2 regions of the Cellulomonas fimi ATCC 484 genome follow, and region 2 is predicted to be linked to the other one. Evidence: predicted binding sites of a transcription regulator. Region 2 holds the regulator's gene; the other holds the start of a gene.
What was found. The regulator LexA, encoded in region 2, represses DNA repair genes until DNA is damaged. The targets are predictions, from matches to a motif close to TCGAACANNTGTTCGA.
Positions count from the first base shown of each region.

Region 1: a site for LexA is predicted at 10,717-10,732, ahead of ruvA (Holliday junction branch migration protein RuvA). Genes of this name have one in related genera too.

Region 1 covers NC_015514.1:2,237,073-2,252,577, forward strand. Annotated here, with positions in the region: gene CELF_RS10220 (DUF349 domain-containing protein) at 1-1,486, shown strand, start outside; gene CELF_RS10225 (RelA/SpoT family protein) at 2,168-4,501, opposite strand; gene CELF_RS10230 (adenine phosphoribosyltransferase) at 4,687-5,274, opposite strand; gene secF (protein translocase subunit SecF) at 5,271-6,365, opposite strand; gene secD (protein translocase subunit SecD) at 6,365-8,308, opposite strand; gene yajC (preprotein translocase subunit YajC) at 8,393-8,812, opposite strand; gene ruvB (Holliday junction branch migration DNA helicase RuvB) at 8,990-10,057, opposite strand; gene ruvA (Holliday junction branch migration protein RuvA) at 10,050-10,664, opposite strand; gene ruvC (crossover junction endodeoxyribonuclease RuvC) at 10,819-11,385, opposite strand; gene CELF_RS10265 (YebC/PmpR family DNA-binding transcriptional regulator) at 11,440-12,195, opposite strand; gene pdxT (pyridoxal 5'-phosphate synthase glutaminase subunit PdxT) at 12,205-12,810, opposite strand; gene CELF_RS10275 (pyridoxal phosphate-dependent aminotransferase) at 12,822-14,036, opposite strand; gene CELF_RS10280 (NUDIX hydrolase) at 14,095-14,751, opposite strand; gene pdxS (pyridoxal 5'-phosphate synthase lyase subunit PdxS) at 14,748-15,505, opposite strand, start outside.
Region 2 covers NC_015514.1:1,733,677-1,749,181, reverse strand. Annotated here, with positions in the region: gene CELF_RS08025 (PP2C family protein-serine/threonine phosphatase) at 1-1,101, opposite strand, end outside; gene CELF_RS08020 (HelD family protein) at 1,327-3,579, shown strand; gene serA (phosphoglycerate dehydrogenase) at 3,650-4,849, shown strand; gene CELF_RS08010 (DUF5302 domain-containing protein) at 4,961-5,158, opposite strand; partial or broken gene CELF_RS08005 (aldo/keto reductase) at 5,221-6,323, shown strand; gene CELF_RS08000 (S9 family peptidase) at 6,354-8,405, opposite strand; gene nrdR (transcriptional regulator NrdR) at 8,589-9,122, opposite strand; gene CELF_RS07990 (LysM peptidoglycan-binding domain-containing protein) at 9,484-9,942, opposite strand; gene lexA (transcriptional repressor LexA) at 10,205-10,966, shown strand; gene CELF_RS07980 (Rho termination factor N-terminal domain-containing protein) at 11,061-11,336, shown strand; gene CELF_RS07975 (L-lactate dehydrogenase) at 11,491-12,492, opposite strand; gene CELF_RS07970 (ATP-dependent DNA helicase) at 12,596-14,701, opposite strand; gene hflX (GTPase HflX) at 14,802-15,505, opposite strand, start outside.

The sequences.
Region 1 (15,505 bases), 500 kb from region 2:
CCCGGACGCACCGGCGCAGGACGAGACCGCCACCCCGGACGCACCGGCGGGTGCCGAGGGCACGACCGCGTCCGCGGGCACCGTGGCCCCTCGCCCGACGCCCGCGACCGTCACGCCCGCCGGTGCGCGACCCACACCGCGCCCGCGCCCGGTCCCGCACCCGCCCGCCTCCCCCGCCGCGGTGACGCCCGCCGCGCCGGTCGTGCCGGTGCCGGACGACAGCGCGGAGGCCGCGCACGCCGCGACGTTCGGCTCGGTGGACGACGAGGGCACCGTCTCGGTCCGCGAGGCCGCGGGCGAGCGGGTCGTCGGCCAGTTCCCCGGCGCGTCCCGCGAGGAGGCTCTCGCGCTGTACGTGCGCCGCTTCCTCGACCTGCAGGCCAAGGTCGCGGTGTTCGAGGCGCGCCTGACCGCGACGGACCTGTCGGTCAAGGAGATCGACCAGACGCTCGCGCGCCTGACCGAGGAGCTCGCTGAGCCGGCCGCCGTGGGCGACCTCGACGCGCTGCGCGCGCGGCTCGAGTCGCTGCGCGGCGTCGCCGCGGAGCGCCGGGCGGCCGCGGAGGCCGAGCGGGCGGCGGCCCGGGAGGCCGCGCTCGTGTCGCGCACCGCGATCGTCGAGCAGGCCGAGAAGATCGCGTCGACCGACCCGTCGCGCATCCAGTGGCGGCCCGCCGGCGAGCAGCTGCGCGTCCTGCTGGAGCAGTGGAAGGAGGCGCAGCGCTCGGGCCCGCGCCTGGACCGCCCGACGGAGGAGTCCCTCTGGAAGCGGTTCAGCCACGCGCGCACGACGTTCGACCGGGAGCGGCGGCACTTCTTCGCCGAGCTCGAGTCGCGCAACGCGGGCGCCAAGGCGGCCAAGGAGCAGCTCGTCGCCGAGGCGGAGAAGCTCCAGCACAGCACCGAGTGGGGCCCGACCGCGGGTGCCTTCCGCGACCTGATGGCGCGCTGGAAGGCCGCCGGCCGGGCGAGCCGCGCGGACGACGACGCGCTGTGGAGCCGCTTCCGGGCCGCGCAGGACACGTTCTTCGCGGCGCGCGACGCGCACTCCGCCGCGACGGACACCGAGTTCCGCGCGAACCTCGAGGTCAAGGAGGCGCTGCTCGCGGAGGCCGAGGCGATCCTCCCGGTGCGCGACCTCGCGTCGGCCAAGCAGGCGCTGCGGTCGATCCAGGACCGCTGGGAGGCCGCGGGCAAGGTGCCGCGCGCCGACGTGCAGCGGGTCGAGGGTCGCCTGCGCGCGGTCGAGTCCGCCGTCCGTGACGCCGACCAGGCGCAGTGGCGACGGACCAACCCCGAGACGCGCGCGCGGGCGGAGGGCGCGGCCGCGCAGCTCGAGCAGGCGATCGCCGGGCTCGAGGCCGACCTCGAGCGGGCCAAGTCCGCCGGGGACGCGCGCCGCATCGCCGACGCGCAGGCCGCGCTGGACGCCCGCCGCGCGTGGCTCGAGCAGGTCCAGCGGGCCGCGCAGGACGCCCGCGGCTGACGCCGGTCCCGCCCCGACGACGCCCACCCGCCGACCGGCGCGGTGGGCGTCGTCGTCCACAGGCCCGGTGGAGCGCCGTCGCGGGTGCCGCGCGTGGGCGAGGCTGGCCCGGTGACGACGCCACCTGCGGCCGACCTGCGGACCTACCGGCCCCGACGCACCGCTCCTGCGGCCCTGGTGCGGCGCACGGACGTCGGGGCTCCGGCGTGGTTCGCGCTGCGCCGCGACCGTGTCCTGCGTCCCCTGTGGGGCGACGTCGCCGTGGTCGCGGACGCGCCGGTGACGGCCGCGTTGCGCGGTGCGGCGCTCCTCGACGTCGTCCCGGCGCACGGCGTGGTCGGGCGCGCGGCCGCCGTCTGGGTGCACGCGGGCGGCGGCGCACCGGCGCACGTCGACGTCCTCGTGCCGCCCGGGCGGGGGCGTCGCACGGGCCCGCGCGCGTCCTGGGAGGCGCACCTGACGCCGGCCGACGTCCAGCTGGTCGGGCCTCTGCGGGTCACGACGGTCGCGCGCACCGGGCTGGACGTGGCGCGGTTCGCGCGCGACGACGACGTGCACCGGCTGCTCGCGCAGCTGCTGCCGCTGGGGCTCGACGTGCCGCGCGCGTTGCGCTCGCTGGACGCGATGCCGGGCGCCCGCGGGGTCGCCCGGGCGCGGGCCCGGCTGCGCGTCCTGGCGTGCTCAGGCGCGGATCACGGGCTCCTCGGCGGCCTTCGCGCCGGTGATCCGGTACACGTCGAACACGCCCTCGACCTTGCGCACGGCGGCCAGGACGGACGCGAGGTGCGACGGCTCGGCCATCTCGAAGACGAACCGGGACAGCGCGACACGGTCGCGCGACGTCGAGACCGACGCGGACAGGATGTTGACGTGGTGGTCGGACAGCACACGCGTCACGTCGGACAGCAGACGGCTGCGGTCGAGCGCCTCGACCTGGATCTGGACCAGGAACATCGAGGAGCTGCTGTGGCTCCAGAGCACGTCGACCATCCGCTCCGGCTGTGAGCGCAGCGCGTCGACGTTGATGCAGTCCGAGCGGTGCACGCTGACGCCGGCGCCGCGGGTCACGAACCCGACGATGTCGTCTCCCGGCACCGGCGTGCAGCACTTCGCGAGCTTGACCCACACGTCGTCGACGCCCTTGACGACCACGCCGGGATCGCCCGTGCGCACACGGCGTGCCGTCGGGCCGGGACGTGCGGTCTCGGCGAGGTCCTCCTCGGCGGCGGGCTCACCACCGAGCGAGTGCACGAGGCGCTGCACGACGGTCGCGGCCGACACCTGGCCCTCGCCGATCGCGGCGTAGAGCGCGGACACGTCCTGGTAGCGCATCTCGTTCGCGAGGGCGACGAGCGACTCGTGGGACAGCAGGCGCTGGATCGGCAGGTTCTGCTTGCGCATCGCCTTCGCGATCGCGTCCTTGCCGTGCTCGATCGCCTCCTCGCGGCGCTCCTTGGAGAACCACTGCCGGATCTTGTTGCGGGCACGCGGGCTCTTGACGAAACCGAGCCAGTCCCGTGACGGCCCCGCCGTCTCGGACTTGGACGTGAAGACGTCGACCACGTCGCCGTTCTCGAGCGCGGAGTCGAGCGGGACCAGGCGACCGTTGACGCGGGCGCCCATGGTGCGGTGGCCGACCTCGGTGTGCACGGCGTACGCGAAGTCGACCGGGGTCGACCCCGACGGCAGGCCGATGACGTCGCCCTTGGGCGTGAACACGTAGACCTCGGAGCCGGCGATCTCGAACCGCAGCGAGTCGAGGAACTCGGTCGGGTCGGCGGTCTCCTTCTGCCAATCGACGAGCTGGCGCAGCCACACCATGTCGTTGCCGGCCGCGTCACCGGTCTGCCCCGGCGCGCTCTTCGCGGACTCCTTGTACTTCCAGTGCGCCGCGACGCCGTACTCCGCCCGGCGGTGCATGTCGTGCGTACGGATCTGGATCTCGACGGGCTTGCCGCCGGGGCCGATCACGGTCGTGTGCAGCGACTGGTAGAGGTTGAACTTCGGCATCGCGATGTAGTCCTTGAACCGGCCGGGGACCGGGTTCCACCGCGCGTGCAGGGCGCCGAGCGCCGCGTAGCAGTCGCGCACCGTGTCGACCAGGACGCGCACGCCCACGAGGTCGTAGATGTCGGCGAAGTCGCGGCCTCGCACGATCATCTTCTGGTAGATCGAGTAGTAGTGCTTGGGCCGCCCCGTGACCGTGGCCTTGATCTTCGCGGAGCGCAGGTCCGCACCGACCTGGTCGCGGACGACCGCGAGGTACTCCTCGCGCGCGGGGGCCCGCTCGGCGACGAGGTGCACGATCTCGTCGTAGAGCTTGGGGTACAGCGTCGCGAACGACAGGTCCTCGAGCTCCCACTTGATGGTGTTCATGCCGAGGCGGTGCGCGAGCGGTGCGTAGATCTCGAGCGTCTCGCGCGCCTTCTTCTCGGCGGACGTGGACGCGACGAACTTCCAGGTGCGCGCGTTGTGGAGCCGGTCGGCGAGCTTGATGACGAGCACGCGGATGTCGCGTGACATTGCGACGACCATCTTGCGCACGGTCTCGGCCTGCGCGGCGTCGCCGTAGGTGACCTTGTCGAGCTTGGTCACGCCGTCGACGAGCATCGCGACCTCGGGCCCGAACTCGCGGCGGAGCTGGTCGAGGGAGTACTCGGTGTCCTCGACCGTGTCGTGCAGCAGCGCGGCCGCGAGCGTCGACGGGGTCATGCCGAGCTCGGCGAGGATCGTCGCGACGGCGACCGGGTGCGTGATGTACGGGTCGCCGCTCTTGCGCAGCTGCCCGCGGTGCGCCTTCTCGGCGACGACGTACGCCTGCTCTACGACCGCGAGGTCGGCCTTGGGGTGGTTGGTCCGCGCGGCCTGCAGGACGGGCTCGAGCGCGGGGAACGCGGGGCCGGAGCGCTGCCCGAACCGGACGAGGCGCTGCCGCACGCGGTTGGCCGCGGTCGCGCCGGTGTCGGCCGGGACGTCGCCGACGGCAGCCTCGGAGGTGCGGACGTCGTCGCTCATCGCACCCCCTCCCGCCGTCGAGGTCCCCGGGACGTCGCGGCGACCTGCGGCGGGACGTCCGAGCCGTAGGGACCGGATCGCAGCAGTCTACGTCCGTGCGCACGCATGGTCCGACACGTGCCGGAAAGGTCCGGCTCCCGCCCGACGCCGCCCCGGTCGCGCGGGGGCGGTCGCCGGACAGGGCGTCAGGGGATGCGGACCAGCACGTCGATCGGGTGGTCCCCGAGCCGGTCGCGCCCCGCAAGCCCCTCGAGCTCGACGAGGAACGACAGGCCGACGACGTGCGCGCCGCACTGCTCGAGCAGCGCGACGGTCGCCGCGGCGGTGCCGCCCGTGGCGAGGACGTCGTCGATGACGAGCACGCGCGCCCCGTCGGGGACGGTGAACGGGTGGATCTCGACCGACGCGTGCCCGTACTCGAGCTCGTAGTGCTCGACGGCCGTCGGGCCGGGCAGCTTGCCGGCCTTGCGCACGGGCAGGACACCCGCGCCGAGGGCCACCGCGACCGGGGAGGCGAGCAGGAACCCGCGCGCCTCCATGCCGGCGACGAGGTCGACGCCCTCGGGCGCGGCCTGCGCGATGGCGTCGACGACCCCGGCGAACGCCGGGCCGTCGGCGAGCAACGGGGTGATGTCGCGGAACAGGACGCCGGGCTTGGGGTAGTCCGGCACGAGGCGCACGAGCTCGTCGACGCGCGTGAGCAGCCGCGCGCGGTCCGTGGGGGCGCCCGACGGCACCCCCACGGCCGGCTGTCCGGCGGGCAGGCCGGTCACCGGCGGCGCTTCGGCTGTGCGGCGACGCCCTGGTGCCCGCCCGGTCGCAGCTGACCGGCCGAGCGCACCCCCGCCGCGCCCGCCGTCACCGGCTCGCCGGACTCGGCAGCGCCCCGCGCCCCGCGGGACGCCAGCACCTTGCGGGTGTGCTCGCGGATCGCCGACTCCCGCTCGCGCAGCGACACCTCGGCGGGGGTCGCGAGGAAGACCGAGGAGAACGTGCCGATGAGCATGCCGACGAAGAGCGCGAGCGCGATGTCGCGCAGCGTCCCGGCCCCGAGCACGAACGCGCCGACGAACAGGATCGAGGCGACCGGCAGGAGCGCGACGACCGAGGTGTTGATCGACCGCACGAGCGTCTGGTTGACGGCGAGGTTCGCCTTCTCGGCGTACGTGAAGCGGGTCTGCTCGAGGGTGTCCGCGGTGTTCTCGCGGACCTTGTCGAACACCACGACGGTGTCGTAGATGGAGTACCCGAGGATCGTCAGGAAGCCGATGACGGTGGCCGGCGTGACCTCCCAGCCGACGCCCGCGTACACGCCCGCGGTGATGATCAGGTCGTGGAACAGCGCGATGAGCGCGGCGACCGCCATCCGCCAGTTGCGGAAGTAGATCGTCATGACGACCGCGACGAACAGCAGGAAGACGACGATGCCCGTGATCGCCTTGCGGGAGATGTCGGCACCCCACGACGGGCCGATGAACGACGAGGTGACGTTCTCCTCGGGCACGCCGTAGGCCTCGGCCAGCGCCCCCTGCATCTCCTCGACCTCGGTGTTGGACAGCTCGGCGGTCTGGATCCGCAGGCTCTCCGTGCCGATCGTCGTGACCTTGGGCGACTCGCCGGGCGCGTTGGCCTGGACCGTGTCGATCGCGAGCTGCTGGTCGAGGTCCGTGACCCCGGACACCACGAACTCGGAGCCGCCACGGAACTCGATGCCGGGGTTGAGGCCCGGCTTGACGAGCAGCACCGCGGAGACGGCGACGAGGATCGCGGAGATCGTGTACCAGACCTTGCGGCGCCCGACGATGTCGTACGACCGGCGGCCGGTGTAGAGGTCGTTGCCCCACTGGGCGAATCCGGCGGCCATCAGAGCTCGCTCCCCTCGGTGCGCCCGGTCGCGGGCTCGTTCGTCCCCGTCGGGTCGGGTCCCCGGTCCGCCGGCTCGGGAGGCGGTGCACCCTGGGCCTCACGCGCGGCGGCGGCCCGCGCGGCCGCCCGCCGCTCGGCGATGGTCCCGCCGGTCGGCGCCGTGGCGTCGCCGGACGTGCCCGTGCCGACGCCCACCGGGACACGGTCGGCGTCGCCCTTCGCGGTCTTGCCGGGCGTCGGCGCGACGACGCGGCCACGGCCGGCGTAGCGCGGCACGTCCACGCCGAGCCGGCGCGGGTCGAGGCCGGACCACGGGTGGCCCTCGCCCCAGAACTTCGTGCGGGCGATGAGCGTCATGACCGGGTGTGTGAACAGGAACACCACGATCACGTCGATGATCGTCGTGAGACCGAGGGTGAACGCGAAGCCGCGGACGCCGCCCACGGCGAGCACGTAGAGCACCGCCGCGGCGATGAAGTTCACCGCGTCGGACGCCAGGATGGTGCGTCGCGCCCGCTCCCAGCCGCGCTCGACGGCGGCCTGCAGCGTGCGGCCCTCGCGCAGCTCGTCACGGATGCGTTCGAAGTACACGATGAACGAGTCCGCCGTGATGCCGATCGCGACGATCAGGCCCGCGACGCCCGGCAGCGACAGGCGGTAGCCCTGCGTCCACGACAGCAGCGTGATGACGCCGTAGGTGATCACGGCCGCCACGATGAGCGACGACACCGTGAGCAGCCCGAGCGCGCGGTACTGGAACAGCGAGTAGATGACGACGAGGACGAGGCCGATGAGGCCCGCGACGAGACCCTTCTGCAGCTGCTCCGAGCCGAGTGTCGCGGAGATCTGCTCCTCGCTCTGCACCTCGAACGTCAGCGGCAGCGAGCCAAAGTTCAGCTGGTTGGCGAGCGTGGCCGCCGACTCCCGCGTGAACGTGCCCGAGATCTCGGCCTTGCCGTTGGAGATGATCGTGCCGGGGTCCAGCCCCGGCGCCGAGATGACGAGCCCGTCGAGCACGACCGCGAACTGGTTCTGCGGGCTCGTGAGCCCCTGCAGCCGGGTCGTGACGTCGGTGAACTGCGTCGTGCCCTTCGACGTGAACTCGAGGTTGACGACCCACTCGTTGGTGACGCCGCCGGTCTGCGTCTGGCGCAGGCCCGAGCTCGCGCCCGAGATCTCGCCGCCCTCGATCTCGACCGGGCCGAGGATGTACTTGGCCGTGCCGGCCGGGTCGCACGTGACGAACGCCGCGTCCGGGTCACCCGGGGCGCCGCCCGTGAGGTTGCTCGGGTCCGTGCAGTCGAGGGTGTCGAAACGCTCCTGCACCGCGGGCGTGACGTAGTACGCCGCGTCGCTCGGGGTGTCAGGGGCGGCCTTCGCGGGCGTGTCCGACGCGGGCGCCGACGCGCTGGGCGTCGGCTCGGGCGTCGCCGCAGCGTCTGCCGCGGGCTCCTGCGTCGCGGCCGGGTCGGCCGCCTCCGGGTCGGTCGCCGCGGCGGACTCCGTCGGCTCCGGCGCGGCCGCGTCGTCCTCGCCGACCGGCGTGGGCGCGCCGAAGGTCAGCACGGGACGGAACTCCATCTGCGCGGACGTCCGGACGAGCTCGAGCGTCTCCTCGCTGGGCGTGCCCGGGAGCGCGACCACGATGTTGTTGCCGCTCTGGCTCGTGATCTCCGCCTCGGCGACACCCGAGGAGTCGACGCGCTGCCGGATGACCTCGATCGCCTGCGAGATCGTCTCGGACGTGATGGCGCCCGGGTCGTCGGAGACGGGCTTCAGGATGACCTGCGTGCCCCCTTCGAGGTCGAGGGCGAGGTTCGGCGTCCACGTCGCGGTGGAGCGCTCGGTGCCGGCGAAGATCGTGCCGAAGAGGGCGACGACCAGCAGCCCGAGCCACAGGAGCGTACGGACCGGCCGGTGACGGCGGGCAGGAGGGGCCAACGGAGTCTTCTCTCGTGCGCGCACCGGTCACCCAGGCGACCGGTGGGGTCCAGGCCCGGGCGTCGTCACCCGGGCCGTGTGCGGTTACTTGGTGTCCGGCTCGTCGTCCTTCTTGCGCAGGACGGGCGGGAGCGAGGACAGGTCGTCCGGGACGTCGATGACCTCGTCGGCGGCACGGTCGCGGTCGGCGTCCGTGGCGTCGTCGTCGAAGGTCTCCTCGTCCTCGTCCTCGTCGGCGGCGGTGTCCGCCGGCGGGTCGACACGCTTGGCGATCGCGGCGCGGATCCAGCGGGTGCGCGACCCCGGGGTCGACTCGACGGTGATGACGTCACCCTCGACCTCGACCACGGTGCCGAACAGGCCCGAGCCGGTCATGATCTCGTCCCCCGGCGCCAGGTTGTTCCGGAAGTCCTGGGCCTCGCGCTGCTGCTTGCGGGTCCGGCTGGACATGAGCCAGAACGCGCCGAAGGCGAGGAGGAGGATGACGAGGAAGGTGGGGTCCACGACTGGTACGGCTCCGATCGAGTGATGTGTCCGCCGCAGTCTAGGCGCAGCGGCTCGCCGCTCCAACGTCCCGTGGCACCGCGAGGTTCCCGATCGCACTCCCCCGTCGGCGTCGACCGCGACCGGCGCACCCTCCACGGCACGCCCCGGGCCGCCCCCACGAGGACCTGCGCGTCGTCAGCCGAACAGCGTGCCCGGCCCGGGGAGCGGGTCGAGGCCCAGGTGCTCCCACGCGCCGGGCAGCGCGACGCGCCCGCGCGGCGTCCGGCCGATGAGCCCCTCGCGCACGAGGAACGGCTCGGCGACGGTCTCGACCGTCTCGGGCTCCTCGCCGACGGCCACGGCGAGCGTCGTCAGGCCGACCGGCCCGCCGCCGAACCGCGTGCACAGCGCCGACAGGACCGCCCGGTCCAGCCGGTCGAGCCCACGCGCGTCCACCTCGTAGACCTCGAGCGCGGCGCGTGCGGCCGCGAGGCTCAGCATCCCGTCGCCGCGGACCTCGGCCCAGTCGCGCACGCGGCGCAGCAGGCGGTTCGCGATGCGGGGCGTGCCGCGCGAGCGCGACGCGATCTCGGCCGCGGCGTCGCCGTCCAGCGGCACCCCCAGGAGGCCGGCCGAGCGCAGCAGGACCCGCTCGAGCTCGTGCGTCTCGTAGAAGTCGAGGTGCCCGGTGAAGCCGAACCGGTCGCGCAGCGGTGCCGGCAGCAGGCCCGCGCGCGTCGTCGCGCCGACCACGGTGAACGGCGGCAGCGCGAGCGGGATCGCGCTCGCGCCCGCGCCCTTGCCCACGACGACGTCGACCCGGAAGTCCTCCATCGCCACGTACAGCAGCTCCTCCGCGGGACGCGCGAGGCGGTGGATCTCGTCGAGGAACAGCACCTCGCCCTCCTCGAGCGAGGACAGCACGGCGGCCAGGTCGCCCGCGTGCTGGATCGCCGGGCCGCTCGTGACGCGCAGCGACGTGCCGAGCTCGGCGGCGATGATCATCGCGAGCGTCGTCTTGCCCAGCCCGGGCGGCCCGGACAGCAGGACGTGGTCGGGTGCGCGGCCGCGCCGGCGCGCGGCCTGCAGCACGAGCGAGAGCTGGTCGCGCACGACGCGCTGCCCCACGAACTCGTCCAGGGTGCGCGGTCGCAGCGCCGCCTCCGCGGCCCGCTCGACGTCGTCGGCACCGGAGCGGACCAGCGACTCCGCCGGCAGCCGCTCGGTCGCGACGTCGAGATCGAGGTCGTCGCCGTCAGCCATGACCGCCGCCGAGCGTGCGCAGCGCGGCGCGCAGCACGCCCGCGACCTCGTCGGCGGCGACCGGGCCGGGCGCGTCCTGCAGGACGGCCGACACGGCGTCCCCCGCCGCCTTCGCGTTCCAGCCGAGCCCGACGAGCGCCTCGACGACCTGGTCGCGCCGGTCGTCCGACGCCGCCGACGACGTGGCGGGCGCACCCGCGCCGGAGGGTGCGCCGAGGCGGTCCCCGAGCTCGAGGACGATGCGCTGCGCACCCTTGCGGCCGATGCCGGGCACCCGCATGAGCGCGGCCAGGTCCTCCCCCGCGACCGCCCGGCGCAGGCCGTCGGGCGTGTGCACCGCGAGCATCGCCAGCGCGAGGCGCGGGCCGACGCCCGACACCGTCTGCACGACCTCGAACACCTCGCGCTCGTCGGCGTCGGCGAAGCCGAACAGCGTGAGCGAGTCCTCCCGGACGACGAGCGACGTCGCGAGCGTGGCCTGCGCACCCACGCGCAGCCCGGCGAGCGTCGCGGGCGTGGCCTGCACGAGCATCCCGACACCACCGACCTCGACCACGGCCGAGTCCAGCCGCACCGCCAGGACCGTGCCCCGCACCGACGCGATCACGCCCGCGCCCCTTCCGTCGTCCCGTCCGTCACGGCGCTACTCTCGCACACGCCCGAACACCTGTACGACGGACACGCCCGCCGTGGTCGGCGCTCCCCCGGGGCCCGCCGTCGCCTCCGACCGGGCAGTGGCCGTGCCCGCCGTCGACGCGGGCTCAGGCGCGCCGCTTCGCCGCCTGCTCGGCCGCGGCCCACGCGCGCTGCGCCGCGGTCATCGAGCCCGGCGCGCGCTGCGGCGCGCCCAGCGCACCCGCCGGCCGCCACAGGTGGCAGATCGCGAGCGCGAGCGCGTCCGCGGCGTCCGCGGGACGCGGCAGCTCCTCCAGGCCGAGCAGCCGCTGGACCATGGTCTGCACCTGCGCCTTCTCGGCGCGGCCGTTGCCCGTGACAGCGGCCTTGACCTCGCTGGGGGTGTGCAGCGCGACGGGGATGCGACGCCGTGCTGCCGCGACCATCGCGAGCCCCGCGACCTGCGCGGTCCCCATCACGGTGCGCACGTTGTGCTGCGCGAACACCCGCTCGACGGCGACCGCGTCGGGCGCGTGCTCCTCGAGCCACTCCTCGAGCTGCGCCTCGATCGTGAGCAGCCGCTGGTCGACCTCGTCGTCGACCGGCGAGCGCGCGACACCGACCGCGACGAGCCGCGCGCGGCGCCCGGGCAGGCCGTCGACGACGCCGAGACCGCACCGGGTCAGGCCGGGATCGACTCCGAGGACGCGCACGCTCGTATGGTCGCAGCCTCCCGGGTCGTTCCCCGGGAGGCTGCGCGCCTGTCGTCAGTCGTCCTCGAGCTCCGCCATGACCTCGTCGGACGCGTCGAAGTTCGCGTAGACGTTCTGCACGTCGTCGGAGTCCTCGAGCGCGTCGATGAGGCGCAGGATCTTGCGCGCACCCTCGGCGTCGACCTCGATCTGCGTCGACGGCCAGAACACGACGTCGGCGGAGTCGTACTCGATGCCGGCCTCCTGCAGCGACGTGCGGACCGGGACGAGGTCGGTGGCCTCGCTCAGCACCTCGAACGACTCGCCGAGGTCGTTGACCTCCTCGCCGCCCGCGTCGAGCACCGCCTCCATGACCGCGTCCTCGTCGGTGCCCTCCTTGGGCACGATGACGACGCCCTTGCGGCTGAAGATGTACGACACCGAGCCGGGGTCGGCCATCTGGCCGCCGTTGCGCGTGAACGCGACGCGCACGTCGGACGCGGCGCGGTTGCGGTTGTCGGTGAGGCACTCGACCAGGACCGCGACGCCGCCGGGGCCGTAGCCCTCGTACATGATCGTCTGGTAGTCGGCGCCGCCGGCCTCCTGGCCGGACCCGCGCTTGAGGGCGCGGTCGATGTTGTCGTTCGGGACCGACGACTTCTTCGCCTTCTGGATGGCGTCGAACAGCGTCGGGTTGCCCGCGGGGTCACCACCGCCCGTGCGGGCGGCCACCTCGATGTTCTTGACCAGCTTCGCGAAGAGCTTGCCGCGCTTCGCGTCGACGACGGCCTTCTTGTGCTTGGTGGTGGCCCACTTGGAATGACCCGACATCGGCTCTGCCTACCCCTGGCTCTCGCGGACGATCTCGACGAACAGACGGTGCACCCGGGTGTCGCCCGTGACCTCCGGATGGAAGGAGGTGACGAGGAGCGGTCCCTGGCGGACCGCGACGATCCTACCGGCGGCGGGACCCGACTCGACGCGACCGACGACCCGGGCGGCCGGACCGACCTCCTCGACCCAGGGCGCACGGATGAACACCGCGTGCAGCGGGCCGTCCTCGACGCCCTCGACCGCGAGGTCCGTCTCGAACGAGTCGACCTGGCGGCCGAACGCGTTGCGGCGCACGGTGACGTCGACGCCACCGAGGGTCTGCTGCCCCTCGATGCCGCCCAGCACCCGGTCGGCCAGCAGGATCATGCCCGCGCAGGACCCGTAGGCGGGCATCCCGGCGCGCAGGCGCTCCTGGACGGGTGCGAACAGGTCGAACGCCCGCAGCAGCTTGTCGATGGTCGTCGACTCGCCGCCGGGGATCACGAGGGCGTCGACGGCGTCGAGCTCGCGCACGCGGCGCACGGGCACGGCGTGCGCGCCCTCGACGGTCAGCGCGTGCACGTGCTCGCGCACGTCTCCCTGCAGGGCGAGGACTCCGACGGTCACGGTCACGACGGGGGATCCTAGTTCGCGGCGAGGAGCGGCTCCGCCTGCGCCCGGCGGTCGGCCGCCGCACCGTCGCCCGCGCGCACCTCCTCGACCGCCTCGACGAGCCGCGCCAGCCCCGTCCGCAGCACGTCGGGCGCCGCCGCGAGGCTCACGCGCACGCGCCCGTGCGCCGCGGCCCCGAACGTCGCCCCCGGCGCGACCGCGACGTGCCGCTCCGCGAGGAGCCGCAGCGCGAACGCGTCGGTGTCGGCGACACCCACGTCGACCATGAGGTAGAACGCGCCCTCGGGACGCACGTAGCCGATCCCGGCGGCGTCGAGCTGCGCGACCGCGGCGTCGCGACGCGCGCGGTAGGACGCCACGGCGAGCGCGACGTAGTCCTGCGAGCCCGTGAGCGCGGCGAGCGCCGCGTGCTGGCCGACCGCCGACGGGCACGCGACGGTCGCCTCGGCGAGGTGCCCGAGCGTCTCCACCACGTCGTGCCGGGGGGTCGCGAGATACCCCAGGCGCCAGCCGGTCATCGCGTACGTCTTGGACAGGCTGTGCTGGACGACGACCCGTCCGTCGGTGTCGAACGCCGCGGGGCTCACGTGCGGCGCGCCGAACGTCACGGCCTCGTAGCACTCGTCGGACAGCACCCACAGGTCGTGCCGCCGGGCGACGTCGACGAGCGCGGCGACGACCTCGGCCGGGTACACGGCACCCGTGGGGTTGTTCGGCGAGCACACGACGACCGCGCGCGTGCGCGGCCCGATCGCGGCCTCGACGTCCGCGGGGTCCGGGACGTAGCCCGCCTCGGGGGCGGTGCGGTAGGTGCCCACCGTGGCACCGACCGACACGGCCGCCATGGCCCAGTTCGGGAACATCGGGTCGGGCAGCAGCACCTCGTCGCCCGGCCCGAGCAGCGCGGCCATGGTCATGGTCAGCCCGTGCATCGCGCCGTGCGTGACGACGACGTCGTCGGCGGCCGTCTTTCGGCCCGAGACGCGCGTGACCCGCTCGGCGGCGGCGGCGCGCAGGGCCGGGATGCCGGTGCTCGCGGTGTAGCCCGCGAGGCCGTCGTGCGCCGCGCGGGCGGCCGCGTCGACGACGTGGGGCGCGGTCGTGGCGTCGGGCTCGCCGATCTCGAGGTGGAGCGCCTCCGGGTCGCGGTTGGCGAGCTCCATGAGGGTGCGGATGCCGCTGCGGGGGATGTGCAGCGTCGGCGAGGTGGGCGCGAGGGTGGGCATGCCGTCGACGGTACACACCGACGTTACCGACCAGTACCACCCGGTCGGGGTCGACCGGTCACGACTCGCGCGCGAGCCCCAGGTGCCGCACCGTGCCGTCCCAGCCGGCCGCGAGGTCCCGCACGAGCGCCGGCAGCCCCGCGGGGAACACCTCGATGTCCACCGCCTCGAGCTCGTCGAGCGGCCACCAGCGCAGCTCGTCGAGCACGCCCGCCTCGAGCTCCGTCCAGCCGTCGCGGCTGAGCTCGCCGACGTCGCCCGAGCGCACACGCGCCAGGTACAGGTCCTCGTCCTGGCGGCAGTGCTGCGCGAAGAAGTCGAAGATCGCCGACCGGGTGAGCACCGGCCCCTGCAGCGCCGCCGGGTCCAGGACGATGCCCGTCTCCTCGCGCAGCTCGCGCAGCGCCGCGGTCCGGGAGTCCTCGCCGTCGTCGATGCCGCCGCCGACGGTGAACCACCAGCTCCGTTCCGGCTGGTCGACGTCGTGCCCGCGCATGAGCAGGACGCGGTCGTGCTCGTCGAGCAGGATCACCCGCGCGGCCCGCCGGAACAGCAGGCCGTCGGGACCCGGCCGCCACTCGGGCCCGAGCCCGTGGACCGGTCCCCCGCCGTCGGCGTGCCCACGTGCGGGCGGCACGCCCGTCGTCCCCGGCACGCCGAGGGCCGCGGACGACGACGCGTCCGCGGCCCCGGCTGCGCGGTCCGGCCCGCTCACCAGCCCCGCTCGGCGAGACGGTGCGGCACCGGGACGTCGTCGACGTTGATGCCGACCATGGCCTCGCCGAGGCCGCGCGACACCTTCGCGATCACGTCGGGGTCGTCGAAGAACGTCGTGGCCTTGACGATCGCGGCGGCACGCTCGGCAGGGTTGCCCGACTTGAAGATGCCCGAGCCGACGAACACCCCTTCGGCGCCCAGCTGCATCATCATCGCGGCGTCCGCCGGGGTCGCGATGCCCCCCGCGGTGAACAGCACGACCGGGAGCTTGCCGGCGGTCGCGACCTCCTTGACGAGCTCGTACGGCGCCTGCAGCTCCTTCGCCGCGAGGTACAGCTCGTCCTCCGGCAGCGAGGTGAGGCGGCGGATCTCGTCGCGCAGCGTGCGCATGTGCGTCGTGGCGTTCGACACGTCACCCGTGCCGGCCTCGCCCTTCGAGCGGATCATCGCGGCGCCCTCGGTGATCCGGCGCAGCGCCTCGCCCAGGTTGGTCGCGCCGCACACGAACGGGACGGTGAACGCCCACTTGTCGATGTGGTGCGCGTAGTCGGCCGGGGTGAGCACCTCGGACTCGTCGACGTAGTCGACGCCGAGCGACTGCAGCACCTGCGCCTCGACGAAGTGGCCGATGCGGGCCTTCGCCATGACGGGGATCGAGACGGCCTCGATGATGCCGTCGATGAGGTCCGGGTCGCTCATGCGCGCGACGCCGCCCTGCGCGCGGATGTCGGCCGGGACGCGCTCGAGCGCCA
Region 2 (15,505 bases):
CGCGCGGGCGAGCTCCGCGGCGAGCGCGTCGTCCACCACCGCGAGCAGACCGGCCTTGCCGAGCCGTTCGGGACCGCCGCGGACCGTCGCCTCGAGCAGGCCGTCCGTGTACAGCAGCACCCGCCAGGAGCTCCCCAGCTCGAGCCGCTCGGGTTCCCAGCCGCCCGAGACGGGGATGCCGAGCGCGCGTCCGCGCCGCTGCGTCGGCAGGAGCGTGGACGGCGGGCCCAGCAGGATCGGCGCCGGGTGGCCCGCCTGGTAGAGGTCGGCAGAGGTCCGGTCCGGGGCCACGACGAGCATCGTCGCCGTGGTGAAGACCTCGGGCCGGGCCCGCTCGAACGCCAGCACGCGCTCCAGCAGCCCGAGGATGTCCTGCACGGGCACGCCCGCGAGGACGAGCGTGCGCCACGCGGTCCGCAGCGTCGCCCCGAGCGCGGCCTCGTCCGGCCCGTGTCCGCACACGTCGCCCACCAGCGCCAGCACCGTCCCGTCCGCCCTCTCGACGACGTCGTAGAAGTCGCCGCCCAGCAGCCCCTCCCGGCCGGCGCGGTAGCCGACGAGGACCTCCAGGCCACCGTCGCGCACCGCGGGGGTCGGCAGGAGCGCGCGCTCGAGGCGCGTCGTCTCCTCCGCACGCACGAGGCTGCGGTACAGCTCGCGGTCGGTCGCCTCGAGCCGGCGGCGCTGGACGGCGTAGCGCACCGAGCGGCCGAGCAGGCCGCCGTCGACCTCGCCCTTGACGAGGTAGTCCTGCGCGCCGGCGGCGACCGCCTGGATGCCCGCGTCCGCGTCGGCGAGGCCCGTCAGGACGACGACCGCGGGCGCGCCCGCGTCCAGGAGCCGCTCGAGCGCCCCGATGCCCATCGCGTCCGGGAGCCCCAGGTCGAGCAGCACGCAGTCGACGTCGAGGCGTTCGAGCGCCTCGTCGAGCGAACGCACCCACGTGAGGTCCACGACCAGGCCCGCGTCGTCGAGGTGCTCGCGCACGAGCAGCGCGTCGCCGTCGTCGTCCTCGACCAGCAGCAGGCGGATCGCACCGTCGCGCGCCGGGGGCAGCGCGTGGTCGCGGGCGTCGCCGGCTGCGGCCGGGGCGTGGGTCACGGGAGTCCTCTCGTCGGGCTGGGAGGAAGCGTAGAGGGCACGCCGCGATCCCGCCGCCCGCGTGATCCCGCTCTCACGCCCGTCACCGTCCCGGTGGGTGCGAGCACCCCGCGGGTGGCGGATAATGGACGGCCGCTCCGTCGCCCTGCGCCCGCCCGCGCGGGCCGAGCGCCCCGTCCCCGGGGCGTCGGGGTACGGCACGACGGGCTCGCGGACGGAGGATCAGTGGCAGGGATCGAGAGCGAGCTGGCCGCCGAGCAGCAGACGGTGGACCGGCTCTACGGCCGCCTCGACGACCTGCGGGCGCAGACCCGCGCGCGCCTCGCGCACGTGCGGCGCTCCGGCCCGTCGGGCTCGCCGCAGAACCGCAGCGAGCGTGACGCGTTCGCGACGCTGTACGAGGACCGGGTCGCGCAGCTGGAGGCCGTCGAGGAGCGCCTGGTGTTCGGCCGTCTGGACCTCGACGACGGGAACCGTCGCTACGTGGGGCGCATCGGTCTGACGGACGAGGACCAGTCGCCGCTGCTCACGGACTGGCGGGCGCCCGCCGCGCAGGCGTTCTACCGGGCCACGGCCGCGCACCCCGACGGCGTCGTGCGCCGCCGGCACGTCGTCACGCGCGGCCGGACCGTGACGGGGGTCGAGGACGAGGTGCTCGACCTCGACCTGCTCTCCGACGCCGACGACGCCCGCCTGACCGGCCTGTCGGGTGAGGGCGCGCTGCTCGCGGGCCTCGCGGCGGGCCGCACCGGGCGCATGGGTGACATCGTCGCCACGATCCAGGCCGAGCAGGACACGATCATCCGTGACGAGCTCGGCGGGGCCCTGGTCGTGCAGGGCGGTCCCGGGACCGGCAAGACGGCCGTCGCGCTGCACCGCGCCGCCTACCTGCTGTACGCGCACCGCCGTCAGCTCGAGCGGTCGGGCGTCCTGCTGGTCGGCCCGAGCCGCACGTTCCTGCGCTACATCGACCAGGTGCTGCCGTCGCTCGGCGAGACCGGCGTCGTGACGACGACCGTGGCCGAGCTCGTGCCCGGCCTGGCCGCGACCGGCTCCGAGCCCGAGCAGGTCGCCGAGGTCAAGGGCCGGGCCGTCATGGCGGCGGTCGTCGCGCGCGCGGTCCGGGACCGCCAGCGCGTGCCCGCCGAGCCGGTCACGGTGCGCATCGACGGGCGGACCGTCGTCGTGAGACCGCAGGACGTCGCGTCGGCGATCGCCCGCGCCCGGCGCAACCACCGGCCGCACAACCTCGCGCGGGTCGGCTTCGTGCGCGACATGCTCGGGCGGCTCGCCGAGCAGTACGTCGCCCAGCTCGGCGGGGACATCCCGCCTGACGAGCGCGGCGAGATCCTCGAGGAGCTGCGCACGACGCGCGAGATCCGGGTCGCGCTCAACCTGGCCTGGATGCCCCTGACCCCCGAGAAGCTCCTCGCCGACCTGTGGGCCAAGCCGTGGCGCCTCGAGTCCGCCGCCCCCCAGCTCTCCCCCGCGGACCGCGCGCTGCTCGCGCGGGACCCCGACGCCCCGTGGACGCCGGCCGACGTGCCGCTGCTCGACGAGGCCGCCGAGCTGCTCGGCGAGGACGACCAGGCGGCGCGCGCGCAGGCCAGGGCCGCGGCCGAGCGGCGTGCGTCCGAGCTCGAGTACGCGCGCCAGGTGCTGCAGTCCACCGGCAGCGGCGCGCTCGTGTCCGCCGAGATGCTCGCCGACCGGTTCGCGTCGACGGGTCCGGCGCTCACGACCGCCGAGCGCGCCGCCGCGGACCGCACCTGGACGTACGGGCACGTCGTCGTCGACGAGGCGCAGGAGCTGTCCGCGATGGCCTGGCGCGCCCTGCTGCGGCGCGTGCCGACCCGTTCGCTCACGATCGTCGGCGACGTCGCGCAGACCACCGCCGTCGCAGGCGCGCGCGACTGGGCCCGGATGCTGGACCCGGTGCTGCGCTCGTCGTGGCGGCTCGCGGAGCTCACCGTCAACTACCGGACCCCGGCCCTCGTCGCGGAGACCGCCCGCCGCGTCGCGGCGGCCGCACGGCTGCCCGTCAGCCCGCTGACGTCGGCGCGCGACGTGCCCGACGCCCTCCTGGTCGACCGCGTCTCCGCCGACGGGCTCGCCGTCGCCGCTGCGCGGCACGCGGAGAAGTCGGTCAGCGAGGTCGCCGACGCCACGGGTGCGGGGCGTGTCGCCGTCGTCGCGACGCCCGCGACGCTCGCACGCGTCGACGAGGTGCTGCGCGACGCCGGCACCGCCGCCGTCCTGGGCAGCGGCGCGTCGTCCGCCGACCTCGACGCCCCGCTCGTGCTGCTCACCCCGCGGGAGGCGAAGGGTCTGGAGTTCGACGTCGTCGTCCTCGTCGAGCCAGCCGAGGTCCTCGCGGCGTCCGCGGGCGACCTCTACGTGGCGATGACGCGCCCCACGCGCACCCTGCGCGTGGTGCACGCGGCCGACCTCCCGACGGGGTGGGACGCCCCCGCCTGAGCGGCGGTCGCGCGTGTCCGAGGGCCGGACCGTCTTGGGTCGCGGGGCGGACCGGGCGCACCATAGGGGCGTGCCCAAGGCCCTGCTGCTCGAGAACCTCCACCCGCAGGCGCGCTCGATCCTCGAGTCCGCCGGCTTCGACGTGACCACCCGCACGGGTGCGCTCGACGAGCACGAGCTCGTCGAGGCCCTGCAGGGGGTCCAGCTCCTCGGCATCCGCTCCAAGACGCACGTGACCGCGTCCGTGCTGGAGCGGGCCCCCGACCTCGTCGCCATCGGCGCGTACTGCATCGGGACCAACCAGATCGACCTCGCGACCGCGGCGTCGCGCGGCGTCGCGACGTTCAACGCGCCGTTCTCGAACACGCGCTCCGTCGTGGAGATCGCGATCTCGGAGATCATCGCGCTGACCCGCCGCCTCACCGAGTTCGACAGGGCGATGCACGACGGCGTGTGGAACAAGTCCGCGACCGGCGCGCACGAGGTCCGCGGCCGCACGCTCGGCATCATCGGCTACGGCAACATCGGCACCCAGCTGTCCGTCCTCGCCGAGAACCTCGGCATGTCCGTCGTCTTCTACGACACCGCCGAGAAGCTCGCGCTCGGCAACGCCCGGCGCATGGACACGCTCGACGAGCTGCTCGAGGCGGCCGACGTCGTCACGCTGCACGTCGACGGCCGCAGCGGCAACGCCGGCCTGTTCGGCGCCAAGCAGTTCGCCCGCATGCGCCCCGGCTCGGTGTTCCTCAACCTGTCGCGCGGGTTCGTCGTCGACTACGCGGCCCTGCGCGACGCGGTCGTGTCGGGCCACGTGAGCGGCGCGGCGGTCGACGTCTTCCCGGTCGAGCCCAAGCGCAAGGGCGACCCGTTCGACTCCGAGCTGCGCGGCCTGCCGAACGTCATCCTCACGCCGCACACCGGCGGCTCGACCGAGGAGGCCCAGGAGGCGATCGGCCAGTTCGTGTCGAACAAGGTGCGGGACTACCTCGCCACCGGCTCGACGACGCTCAGCGTCAACCTGCCCAACCTCGCCCTCGACCAGCCGCCCGGCGCGCACCGCCTCGCGTTCCTGCACCGCAACGTGCCCGGGGTGCTGGCCGCCGTGAACGCGACGCTCGCCGAGCACGGCGTCAACGTCGAGGGCCAGCTGCTCGCGACGCGCGGCGAGCTGGGCTACGTGGTGACCGACGCCGGGTCGAGCGTCGACCAGGCCGTCGTCGACGCGCTCGCCTCGCGCCCCGAGTCCGTGCGGCTGCGCCTGCTGTCCTGACCCACCTGCCCGGCCACCCGGGCGCTGGACGTGCGAGAGGCCCCGCCGATGCCGGCGGGGCCTCTCGCGTGATTCGGGCCGGTCGCGGACCCGCCGGTGCGGACGCTCCCGTCAGGAGGCGCCGGACTTGCGCTGGAAGCGCCGCTGGACCGGGCCGGCCGTCTCGGAGCCGTGCACGGGACCGGTGTTCGTCGACGCGTCGGCCGTCCGGTGCTGCGCCGCCTTCTTGCGGTCGAGCGCCTCCCGGAACTTCGCCTTGGCGTCGTCGCTCGCCGCCCCCGCTGCCGGCTTCGCGCTGTCGTTCCCCATCGGCGTCTCCTCGTGGTGCTCGGTCGGTCGGCACGACCGGGACGGAGTCGCCGGTCGTGCGCATGTGCCCGCCCAGCCTCGCCTACCGCAGTGCCCCGCGCCAACCGTTTGTGCCCCGCAGGCGGGCACCGCGTAGGTTCGGCGGCGTGAGCGTCGCGCCCCTGCCCCACCGCCGCGCCGGCGGACTGTCCCTCCCGGTCGTCTCCCTCGGGCTGTGGCAGAGCTACGGCGAGGCCCGCCCGTTCGCCGAGCAGCGTGAGGTCGTCCTGCACGCCGTCGACCGGGGCGTCGTGCACCTCGACCTCGCGAACAACTACGGCCCGCCGCCGTTCGCCGCGGAGGAGAGCGTCGGGCGGCTGCTCGCGACCGACCTGCGCGGGCACCGCGACGAGCTCGTCGTCACCACCAAGGCGGGGTACCGGGCGTGGCCCGGCCCGTACGGCGAGCACGGCTCGGCGAAGTACCTTCGCGCGTCGCTCGACGAGTCGCTGCGACGGCTCGGTGTCGACGCCGTCGACGTGTTCTACAGCCACCGGTTCGACGCGGCGACGCCGCTCGAGGAGACCATCAGCGCCCTGGGGGCGGCCGTGCGCGCGGGCAAGGCGCTGCACGTCGGCATCTCGTCGTACTCCGCCGACCGCACCGTGCAGGCGCTCGACGTGGCGCGGCGGCTGGGTGTGCCGCTCGCCGTGCACCAGCCCGCGTACTCGCTGCTCAACCGCTGGGTCGAGCAGCCGGGCAGCGACGGCCGGACGCTCCTCGACGTCGCCGCCGACGCCGGGATGGCCGTCGTCGCCTTCTCCCCCCTCGCGCAGGGGATGCTCACGACGCGGTACCTCGACGGCGTCCCCCCGACTCGCGCGCCGCACGCGGCGGGCCCCTGCGGCCCGAGTGGCTCACGGACGACGTGCTCACGCACGTCCGCGCGCTCGACGCCGTGGCGCGCGGCGGCGGACGGACGCTTCCTCAGCTCGCCCTCGCGTGGGTGCTGCGCGACCCGCGCGTGACGTCCGTCCTGGTCGGTGCGCGCACCGTGCAGCAGCTCGACGACAACCTGGCCGCCGCGACCGCCGCACCGCTCGACGACGACGAGCTCGCCGCGGTCGAGCCGCACGCCGTCGAGGCCGGCATCAACCTGTGGGGCCCGCGGTCCAGCGACCGCTGACGTCCCACCCGCCGGCCCCGACGGGCGCCGTCAGCCCACCGGCAGGTGCCGCGCCCACCACGCCAGGACGTGCTCGAACCGCTGCACGCGGTGCCGGGGGCGGCCCGACCGCGTGAGCTCGTGACCCTCGCCCGGGAAGAGCAGCAGCTCCGCCTCGACGCCCCGCCGGCGCAGCTCGACGAACCACCGCTGCCCCTGCTCCACCGGGCACCGCCAGTCCTGCTCCGAGTGGATGACCAGCGTGGGCGTCGTCACCGCCCCCACGTGGGCCATCGGCGACTGCGCCGCGACCGCGCGACGCCCCTCCTCGTCCGCCGCGTCGCCGAGGTACTCCAGCCCGAAGAACCAGCCGATGTCGCTCGACCCCACGAAGCTCACCGGGTCGAGGAAGCCGCGCTCGACGACCGCGGCGGCGAAGCGGTCCGTCCGCGTCGTCAGCCACGCCGTCAGGTACCCGCCGTACGACCCGCCCATCACGCCGACGCGCTCCGCGTCCGTCTCCGGCAGCGCGAGCGCCGCGTCCAGCAGCGCCAGCACGTCGTCCGCGTCGACGGTGCCGAACGCGCCGCGGATCGCGGCACCGTGCGCGCGGCCGTACCCCGCCGAGCCGCGCGGGTTGCCGAGCACGACCGCGTAGCCCGCCGCCGCCAGCACCTGGACCTCGTCGAACAGCGCGTGCGTGTACTGCGCGTGCGGGCCGCCGTGGATCATCAGCACCGTCGGGTGCGGCCCCGTCCCGAACCGCTCCGGGTCCGGCGTCACGACCCACCCGTGCACCGGGTACCCGTCCGGCGCGACCGCGTCGAGCTCGCGCGGCTCGCGCAGGCGTCCCGTGGCACGCAACGGCGCCGACAGGTCCGTGCGGACCCGCACGGCGGGACCGTCGACGACCAGGACGTCACCCGCGGTCGCCGGCCCGGCGGCCACCGCGACCACCCGCTCGCCCGCCGCCGCCGTCGACACCGTCGACGCCGACGCGACGGCCGCGCCCGTGAGCACGTGCGAGCCGCCCAGCAGCGTCGTGAGCCCGCCGTCCGCACCGACGCGGGCGAGGTGCACGGCCCCGCGGTGCTGGAGGCCGACGAGCGGGCCGTCCGCGGACGCCGCGAGGATCCCCGCGACCAGGTCCACCGACTCGGGGTCCGTGAGCCGTACGGCCCGCCCGGGCGTCCGCCCCGGCTCGCCGCCGTCGAGGTCGACGCGGAACAGCCCGAGGTGCGCGGCGACGAAGTCGCGCCCCGACGGGCCCACGTCGGTCGCGAGGAGCCACACGGCGGCACCGTCCGGCGTGGGCAGGACCGTCTCGACCGTGAGCGTCGCACCGTGGTCCGCGTCGGTGACCGGCACGAGGCCCGTCAGGCCCGTCGGTCCCCCGGCGACCGGGACCAGGACCGCGTCCCGGCGCAGGTCCTCGTCGCGCGCGCCGTGCCGCGCCACCGCGGCCACGAGCGCGTCGCCCGACGGCAGCCAGCGCGCGTCGCGCACGTCGAGGTCGCCCTCGGTGAGCTGCCGCGCCGCGGGCACGGCCGGCGCGTCGGTGACCGGAGCGTCGGGGTCCGTCGCGACGGCGGGAAGGTCGACCACGAACAGGTGCTGCCGTCGGTCTACGCCGAAGCCGAGGCCGTCGCTGCGGTACTGGAAGCCCGTGATGTGCCGCGGCGGCTCGCTCGCGGGGTCGCCGTCCGGCACGTAGCGCCCCTCCTCCGGGACACGAGCGAGATAGGCGACCGACGAGCCGTCGGGCGAGAAGCGGGGCGACGAGGCCCCGAGCGGAGCGTCGGTGAGCTGCACCGGCTCGCCGCCGGTCGCCTCGACGACGAAGACCTGCGGTTTGCCCCGCGGCTCTGCGCGGCAGAACACGACCCAGCGCCCGTCGGGCGAGACGTCCGGGGCGGTGTCGCGGTGGCCGCGGGTGAGCGGGACGGCCGCGACGTCGCCGTCGAGCGGCACGCGCCACAGGTGGCCGACGTACTCGTCGGACCGCGGGTCGGGCCGGGTGACGGACACGACGGCGGCGGAGCCGTCGGGCAGGACGGCGGGGGAACCGGGAGTGCGCAGCAGCGCGAGGTCGTCGGGGATCACCGCTCGAACCTACGTGACCGTCGCGGGCTCACGGACACGGACGGACGCCCGCGGCGAGCCCCGCGGCAGCGCGCGTCGGAGCGCGGCCGGCGACGGCAGCCGGCGTGCGTCGACGTACGGCCCGCGACGGCGCCCGGCCGACGACGGCGTCAGGCGAGCGGCTCCGACGCGCGGGCGGCGGCGTCAGACCGGTGTCGGCTCGGCCGGGTCGTCCTCGACGTCCGCCCGGTCGTCCGTCCGGTCGTCCCCAGCGTCGCGCTCCACGCGACCCTCCCGGTCGGCGCGCAGCACCGTGATCGCGGCCTCGAAGTCCTCGAGCGAGTCGAAGGCCTGGTAGACGCTGGCGAACCGGAGGTACGCGACCTCGTCGAGCTCGCGCAGCGGCCCGAGGATCGCCAGACCGATCTCGTAGGCGTCGATCTCCGCCGATCCGGACGAGCGCAGCGTCTCCTCGACGCGCTGCGCGAGCACCGCGAGGTCGTCCTCGCTCACCGGCCGCCCCTGGCACGCCTTGCGTACGCCCGTCGCGATCTTCTCGCGGCTGAACGGCTCGGTGACGCCCGACCGCTTGACGACCGACAGGCTCGCCGTCTCGAGCGTCGTGAATCGGCGGTGGCACTGCGGGCACTGGCGGCGACGGCGGATCGACGCGCCGTCGTCGGACGTGCGCGAGTCGACGACCCGGGAGTCCGGGTGTCGGCAGAACGGACAGTGCACCGCTGTCTCCTCGTGGTCGCGGAGGTGGCTGGTTCCGCCGTCCGCTGGGGTCGTCCCGGCGACGCTAGGTCACGCCGGAGGGACGTCGCAAGGCGGGCGCGCACCGGCCGGTGCTCCGCGCACGGGGGTGGCCGCGTCGAGCGACCACCCCCGCGGGGACGCCCCCGTCCCAGGTCACGGACCGACTCGCCTCGGCCCGGCGCGGTGCTGCGGCGAGCGCGGCTGTCGACAGCAGCGCTTCCGCACCTCGACGAGCCCCCCAGCCCGTCTGATGAGGTAAGGCTAACCTATCTGCGTCCGCCTCGACCGTCAACGTCGCTGCACGCTCAGCCACCGGCACCCACGCGGGCGGCGGGCCGGGTCATCGCGCGGGCAGGATGATCGTCTGACCAGCCATCAGCCCGGCGCTCGGCAGCTCGTTCAGCCGCACGAGCTCGAGCACGACGTCGCGCACGTCCTCGCCGGGTCGCGCCACGTCCTCGGCGAGCGCCCAGAGCGTCTCGCCCTCGAGCACCACGTGCCGCGTGACCTCCATCGCGCCCGACACCGGTGAGTCCGCCGCTGCGCGCGAGGCGACGAGCGACACCGCGACGCACAGGAGCAGGGCCAGCAGCACCACGACGACCCGACCGCGCGTCGTGAGCCGCAACGGTCCGGGCACCGCCGCGTCGCGCGCGGGACGGGCCCGGCGGGCCTCCGCGACATCACCCGTCCGGACGAGCGTGAGGTGGCCGCGCGACACCGCAGGACGGCTCGGGGCGGCCGGTCGCCCCGGCACCGCACGCCGCACGCCCGCCGGGGACAGCACCGCTGCGCTCATGTTCGGCCTCCTCCGCTCCCGTTCGAACGCCTGTTCGTCGAACGCCTGTACGAGTTCTACCAGCCGGGCCCGACACGTGTCGAGAGAAGATCGAACAGGTGTTTGATCTCGCAGCTCGCACTGCCTAGGCTGGCCGCGCAGGGCAAGCGCACCACCGACCACCGACATCGCGGCCCCGGGCCGCGCGGCCGGACGTCGGCACGGCGGCGGCGCGGGCCTGTCAGCAGGGCGGCGACCGGCCGACGACGTCAGGAGGGTGCAAGTGAGCGCGAGCGGGGACACCGGGACGACCGGGACCGACCAGGCCGTGGCGACGGTGCACGCCCTGCCGGACGGGCCGCACGGCGTCGACGGCCTGACCGCGCGCCAGCGGCTCGTCCTGGAGACGATCCGGGCGTCCGTCGAGTCGCGGGGCTACCCCCCGAGCATGCGGGAGATCGGCGAGGCCGTCGGCCTGACGAGCCCGTCGAGCGTCAAGCACCAGCTCACGGTGCTCGAGCGCAAGGGGTACCTGCGGCGCGACCCCAACCGCCCGCGTGCCATCGAGGTCGTCCAGCCCGACGACTCGCGCGGCGTGGGCACGTGGACGGCGCCGGACGGCAGCCGGTCCGCGTTCGCGCCCACGGGCGACGACGGCGAGCGCGTGCCCAGCCCGTCGTACGTGCCGGTGGTCGGCCGGATCGCCGCCGGCGGGCCGATCCTCGCGGAGCAGGTCGTCGAGGACGTGTTCCCGCTCCCCCGCCAGCTCGTGGGCGACGGCGACCTGTTCCTCCTGCGCGTGGCGGGCGACTCGATGGTCGACGCCGCGATCTGCGACGGCGACTGGGTCGTCGTGCGGCGGCAGCCCGTGGCGGAGAACGGTGAGATCGTCGCCGCGATGATCGACGGGGAGGCGACCGTCAAGACGCTGCGGCGCGCCGACGGGCACGTCTGGCTGATGCCGCACAACGCCGCGTACTCCCCCATCGCCGGAGACGAGGCGACGATCCTCGGCCGCGTCGTCTCGGTGCTGCGCAGCCTCTGACGGTTCCGCTCCGGCTGCGGCGGCCGGTGGAGCGCGCGAGGCTGGGGCGTGCGCCGGCCCGCGCCGGTGCGGACGACGCACAGGAGGTGGCGGCATGCCCGGACGGATGAGAGACCCCGGACCGAGCGTCAAGGACGCCCGGCTGTACGAGCGGCTTCGCGACGAGGGCAGCAGCAAGGAGAAGGCCGCGCGCATCGCGAACGCCTCAGCGGGCTCGTCGCGCGCCTCCGTGGGCCGCGCGGGCGGCCGCTCCGGCGACTACGAGGACTGGACCGTCGCGGACCTGCGCACGAAGGCCGCCGAGGTCGGCATCCAGGGGCGGTCGTCGATGCGGAAGTCCGAGCTCGTCGCAGCGCTGCGCCGGCACTGACCCGCCCAGCGCCACCGACCCGCCCAGGAGCGCGCTGGCCGACGTCGACACAGCCGGGTGCCGTCCCTCGCGGGCGGCACCCGGCTGGTCACCACTGCCGGGACGACGCGGAGCCGGCCGGCAGGCGCCCGCCGGTACCGGACGAGCGCAGCGGTCAGAAGCCGAAGGAGCGCGCCACCGAGCGGACCGCGTCCGCCGAGCGACGCAGCCCCGCCAGCTCGTCGGCGGACATGGGCACCGCGAGCCGGTCGCCCACTCCACCCGAGCCGACCACGGCGGGCACGGACAGGCACACGTCGGAGATCCCGTAGTAGCCGTCGAGCAGCGAGGACACGGGCAGGATCCGCGACTCGTCGTTCAGCACGGCCTCGATGATGCGCGACCCTGCGAGCGCGACGGCGTAGTTGGTCGCGCCCTTGCCCTCGATGATCCGGTAGGCGGAGTCGACCACCTCGTGCGCGATCCGCTCGCGCACCTCCGCGGTGAGCGGGCCGCGGCCGCCGAGGCCGTTCCACTCGAGCAGCGGCACCGCGCCGATGCTCGCGGAGCTCCACAGCGGGAGCTCGCTGTCGCCGTGCTCACCCGCGACGTACGCGTGCACGTTCTGGACGGCGACGCCCGTCTCGCGCGCGAGGAGGTAGCGCAGCCGGGAGGAGTCCAGCACCGTGCCGGACCCGAACAGCTGCGACGGCGGCAGGCCCGAGATCTTCAGGGCGGCGTACGTCACGACGTCGACCGGGTTCGTCACCATGACGTAGACGGCGTCGGGCGCGACCTCGACGACGGAGGGCAGCACCTTGCGGACCAGCGCGATCGTCGCCTCGGCGAGGTCGATCCGCGTCTGGCCGGGCTTCTGCTTCGCGCCGGCCGTGAACATCACGACGTCGGCCCCCGCGCACACCGCGATGTCGTCCGAGCCGACGACCTCGGCCATCGGCATGAACTGGATGCCGTGCCCGAGGTCGAGAGCCTCGGCCTCGGCCTTGGCCCGGTTGATGTCGAACAGCGCGACGGTCCGGGCCGCACCGCGCATGAGGGCGGCGTAGGCCATCGTCGAGCCGACGGCGCCCGCACCGACGATCGCGAGCTTCGACGTGCGACGCCGGGGCACGGTCGGGTCGGGGACGGCGTCGTCGAGGTCGGGGATGTCGGTCATGGGGTCCTCCTGCGTCGTCGTGCGGCCGCCCGTCGGTCGGGTCGGCCGGGCAGCGCGTCGGTACCCACCAGGAGCGGCACCGCGCGTCGGCGCTGGTCCGAGGCTAGTCCGCCGCAGCGAGACGCTGCAGTGCGGACACGGCGACGTCGCGCTCGGTGGTCCGCCAGAACGCGGGGAGCGAGCGCGCGAGGAAGTCGCCGTACCGGGCGGTCGACAGCCGCGGGTCGAGGACGGCGACGACGCCGCGGTCCTCGACGGTCCGCACGAGCCGACCGGCGCCCTGCGCGAGCAGCAGGGCGGCGTGCGTCGCCGACACCGACATGAACCCGTTCCCGCCGGCCGCGGCGACGGCCTCCGCGCGTGCGGAGCGCACCGGGTCGTCCGGGCGGGGGAAGGGGATGCGGTCGATGAGCACGAGCCTGCACGTCGGGCCGGGCACGTCCACGCCCTGCCACAGCGAGAGAGTGCCGAACAGGCACGTCGGCTCGTCGGCCGCGAACTGCGCGACGAGCGTCGGGAGCTGGTCGTCGCCCTGGAGCAGGACCGGCACGTCCAGGCGCTCACGCAGAGCCAGCGCCGCCGCCGTGGCGGCACGTCGCGACGAGAACAGCCCGAGCGTCCGGCCGCCGGCGGCGCGCACGAGCGCCTCGATCTCGTCGAGCTGCGCGTCGGTCGCGGGCTCACGGCCCGGGGGCGGCAGCCGCCGGGCCACGTAGAGGATGCCCTGGCGGGGGTAGTCGAAAGGGCTGCCGACGTCGAGCCCGCGCCACGTGGGCGTCGCGTCCGGCGACTGGGGTGCCTTCTGCGTGGGCTCGTCCTCGTGAGGTCGGACCTCGGTCGGCCCCACGGGCTCGGCGTCCGGGCGGACCTCGAGGCCCACCGACCTCGCCACGGGGTCGAACGACCCGCCGATGGACAGGGTGGCCGACGTGAGCACGCCCGTGCGCCCCGCCAGCAGGTGCGTGCGGATGAGGCCGTTGACCGCGAGCGGCGCAGCGTGCAGCCGCGTGAGCACCGCGCCACGCCGGTCCTCCGAGCGGGCGCACCACAGCACGGTGTGCCGTGTGTCCTCCGGGTCGGCCGCCATGCGGTCGGCGACCTCGAACAGCGCGAGCATCGCGGACGCCGCCATCTTCAGCCCCCCGTCGGGCGGGGCCGCCTTGCCCCCCGCGGCAGGCTCGGGCTTGAGCACGCTGAGCAGCGTCCGGGAGGCGTCGCGCACCGCGGCGACGGCGGCGCGGGGCGCGTCCGGCAGCCCGTCCGGGAACCGTCCCTCGGGCAGCTCGACGAGAGCCGCGGCGAGCGCCTGGCCCGCGGTGTCGAGGTCGGTGGTCGGCACGCCGCCGTGCCGCCGCGCGAGGCGCGCGGCGTGCTCGACGGTCGCGATCGACAGGTCGGACGTCGCCTGCGCGGTCACGCGGTCCGTGAGCTCGTGCGCCTCGTCGACGACCAGGACGTCGTGCTCGGGAAGCACGCCCGGCGAACCGGACGCGGCGATCCCGAGCATCGCGTGGTTGGTCACCACCACGTCGGCCTCCCGCGCCGCGGCGCGCGCCCGCTCGGGGAAGCACTCGTCGATCATCGGGCAACGGGTCCCCAGGCACTCCAGCGACGTGACCGAGACCTGGCTCCAGGCCCGGTCGGTGACGCCCGGGACGAGGTCGTCACGGTCGCCCGTCGCTGTCTCCTGCGCCCACTCGCGCAGCCGCACCACCTGCTCCCCCAGCGACTCACCGCCGTCGCGCCGCCCTGCGCCCGCGACCGCGGGGTGGTCCGCGGCACCCGCGTGGTCACCGAGGTCGAACAGCGTGCCCGGCTCGTCGTCGGGGTACCCGCCGGCGACCTTGTGCACGCACGCGTAGTTGTGCCAGCCCTTGAGCAGCGCGATCCGCGGGGCGCGCGGCAGCCGCGGCGCGAGCGCGTCGGCGACGAGCGGGAGGTCCCGCGTCACGACCTGCCGCTGCAGCGCGAGCGTCGCCGTGGACACGACCACGCGCTCGTCCGCCAGGACCGCGTGGCGGACCGCGGGCACGAGGTACCCGAGCGACTTCCCCGTGCCCGTGCCGGCCTGCACCAGCAGGTGCTCACCCGACTCGAGCGCGTCCGCGACGGCCGTCGCCATCGTGTGCTGGCCGTCCCGGCGCGCACCCCCGAGGGCGCCGACGGCGAGGTCGAGCAGGTCGTCGACCGAGGGTTCGGCTGGGGGCACCGCGACAGCCTAGTCGGGCTCGCCCACACCCCGACGCGACGCCGGCCGGTCGCCCACGAGGGGTGACCGGCCGGTTCGCAGCAGCTCGCGCCGCCGGGGCTCAGCGGGCGACGGAGGCCGCCTCGAGCTCCGCGGCGAGCGCCTCGTCCACCCGGGCCCGCAGCGCGGTGCCCAGCGGCGTGTGCTCCTCGGCGTCGATGTCGCCGTGCTCGTGCACCCGGCTCACGAGGTCGCCGCGGTCGTACGGGACGACCACGTCGACCGCGACGCCCGGCCGGGGCAGCTGGTCGGCGATGAGCGCCTGGAGCTCCGCGATGCCCTCACCCGTGTGCGCCGAGACGACGACGGAGTGCACCTCGCGCGACCGCAGCCGGGCGATCGCCTCCGCCGACGCACGGTCGGCCTTGTTGAGCACGATGATCTCGGGGACGTCCATCGCGCCCGGGATGTCGGCGAAGACGTGCCGGACGGCCGCGATCTGCCCCTCGGGGTCCGGGTGGGAGGCGTCGACGACGTGCAGCAGCAGGTCGGCGTCCGCGACCTCCTCGAGCGTCGAGCGGAACGCCTCGACGAGCTGGTGCGGCAGCGCGCGCACGAACCCGACGGTGTCGGCGAGCGTGTAGACCCGGCCGTCCGTCGTCTCCGCACGGCGGACCGTCGGGTCCAGCGTCGCGAACAGCGCGTTCTCGACGAGCACACCGGCGTTCGTCAGCCGGTTGAGCAGCGACGACTTGCCGGCGTTGGTGTACCCGGCGATCGCGACCGACGGGATCGCGTTCTTCTTGCGCGACGCGCGCTTGGTGC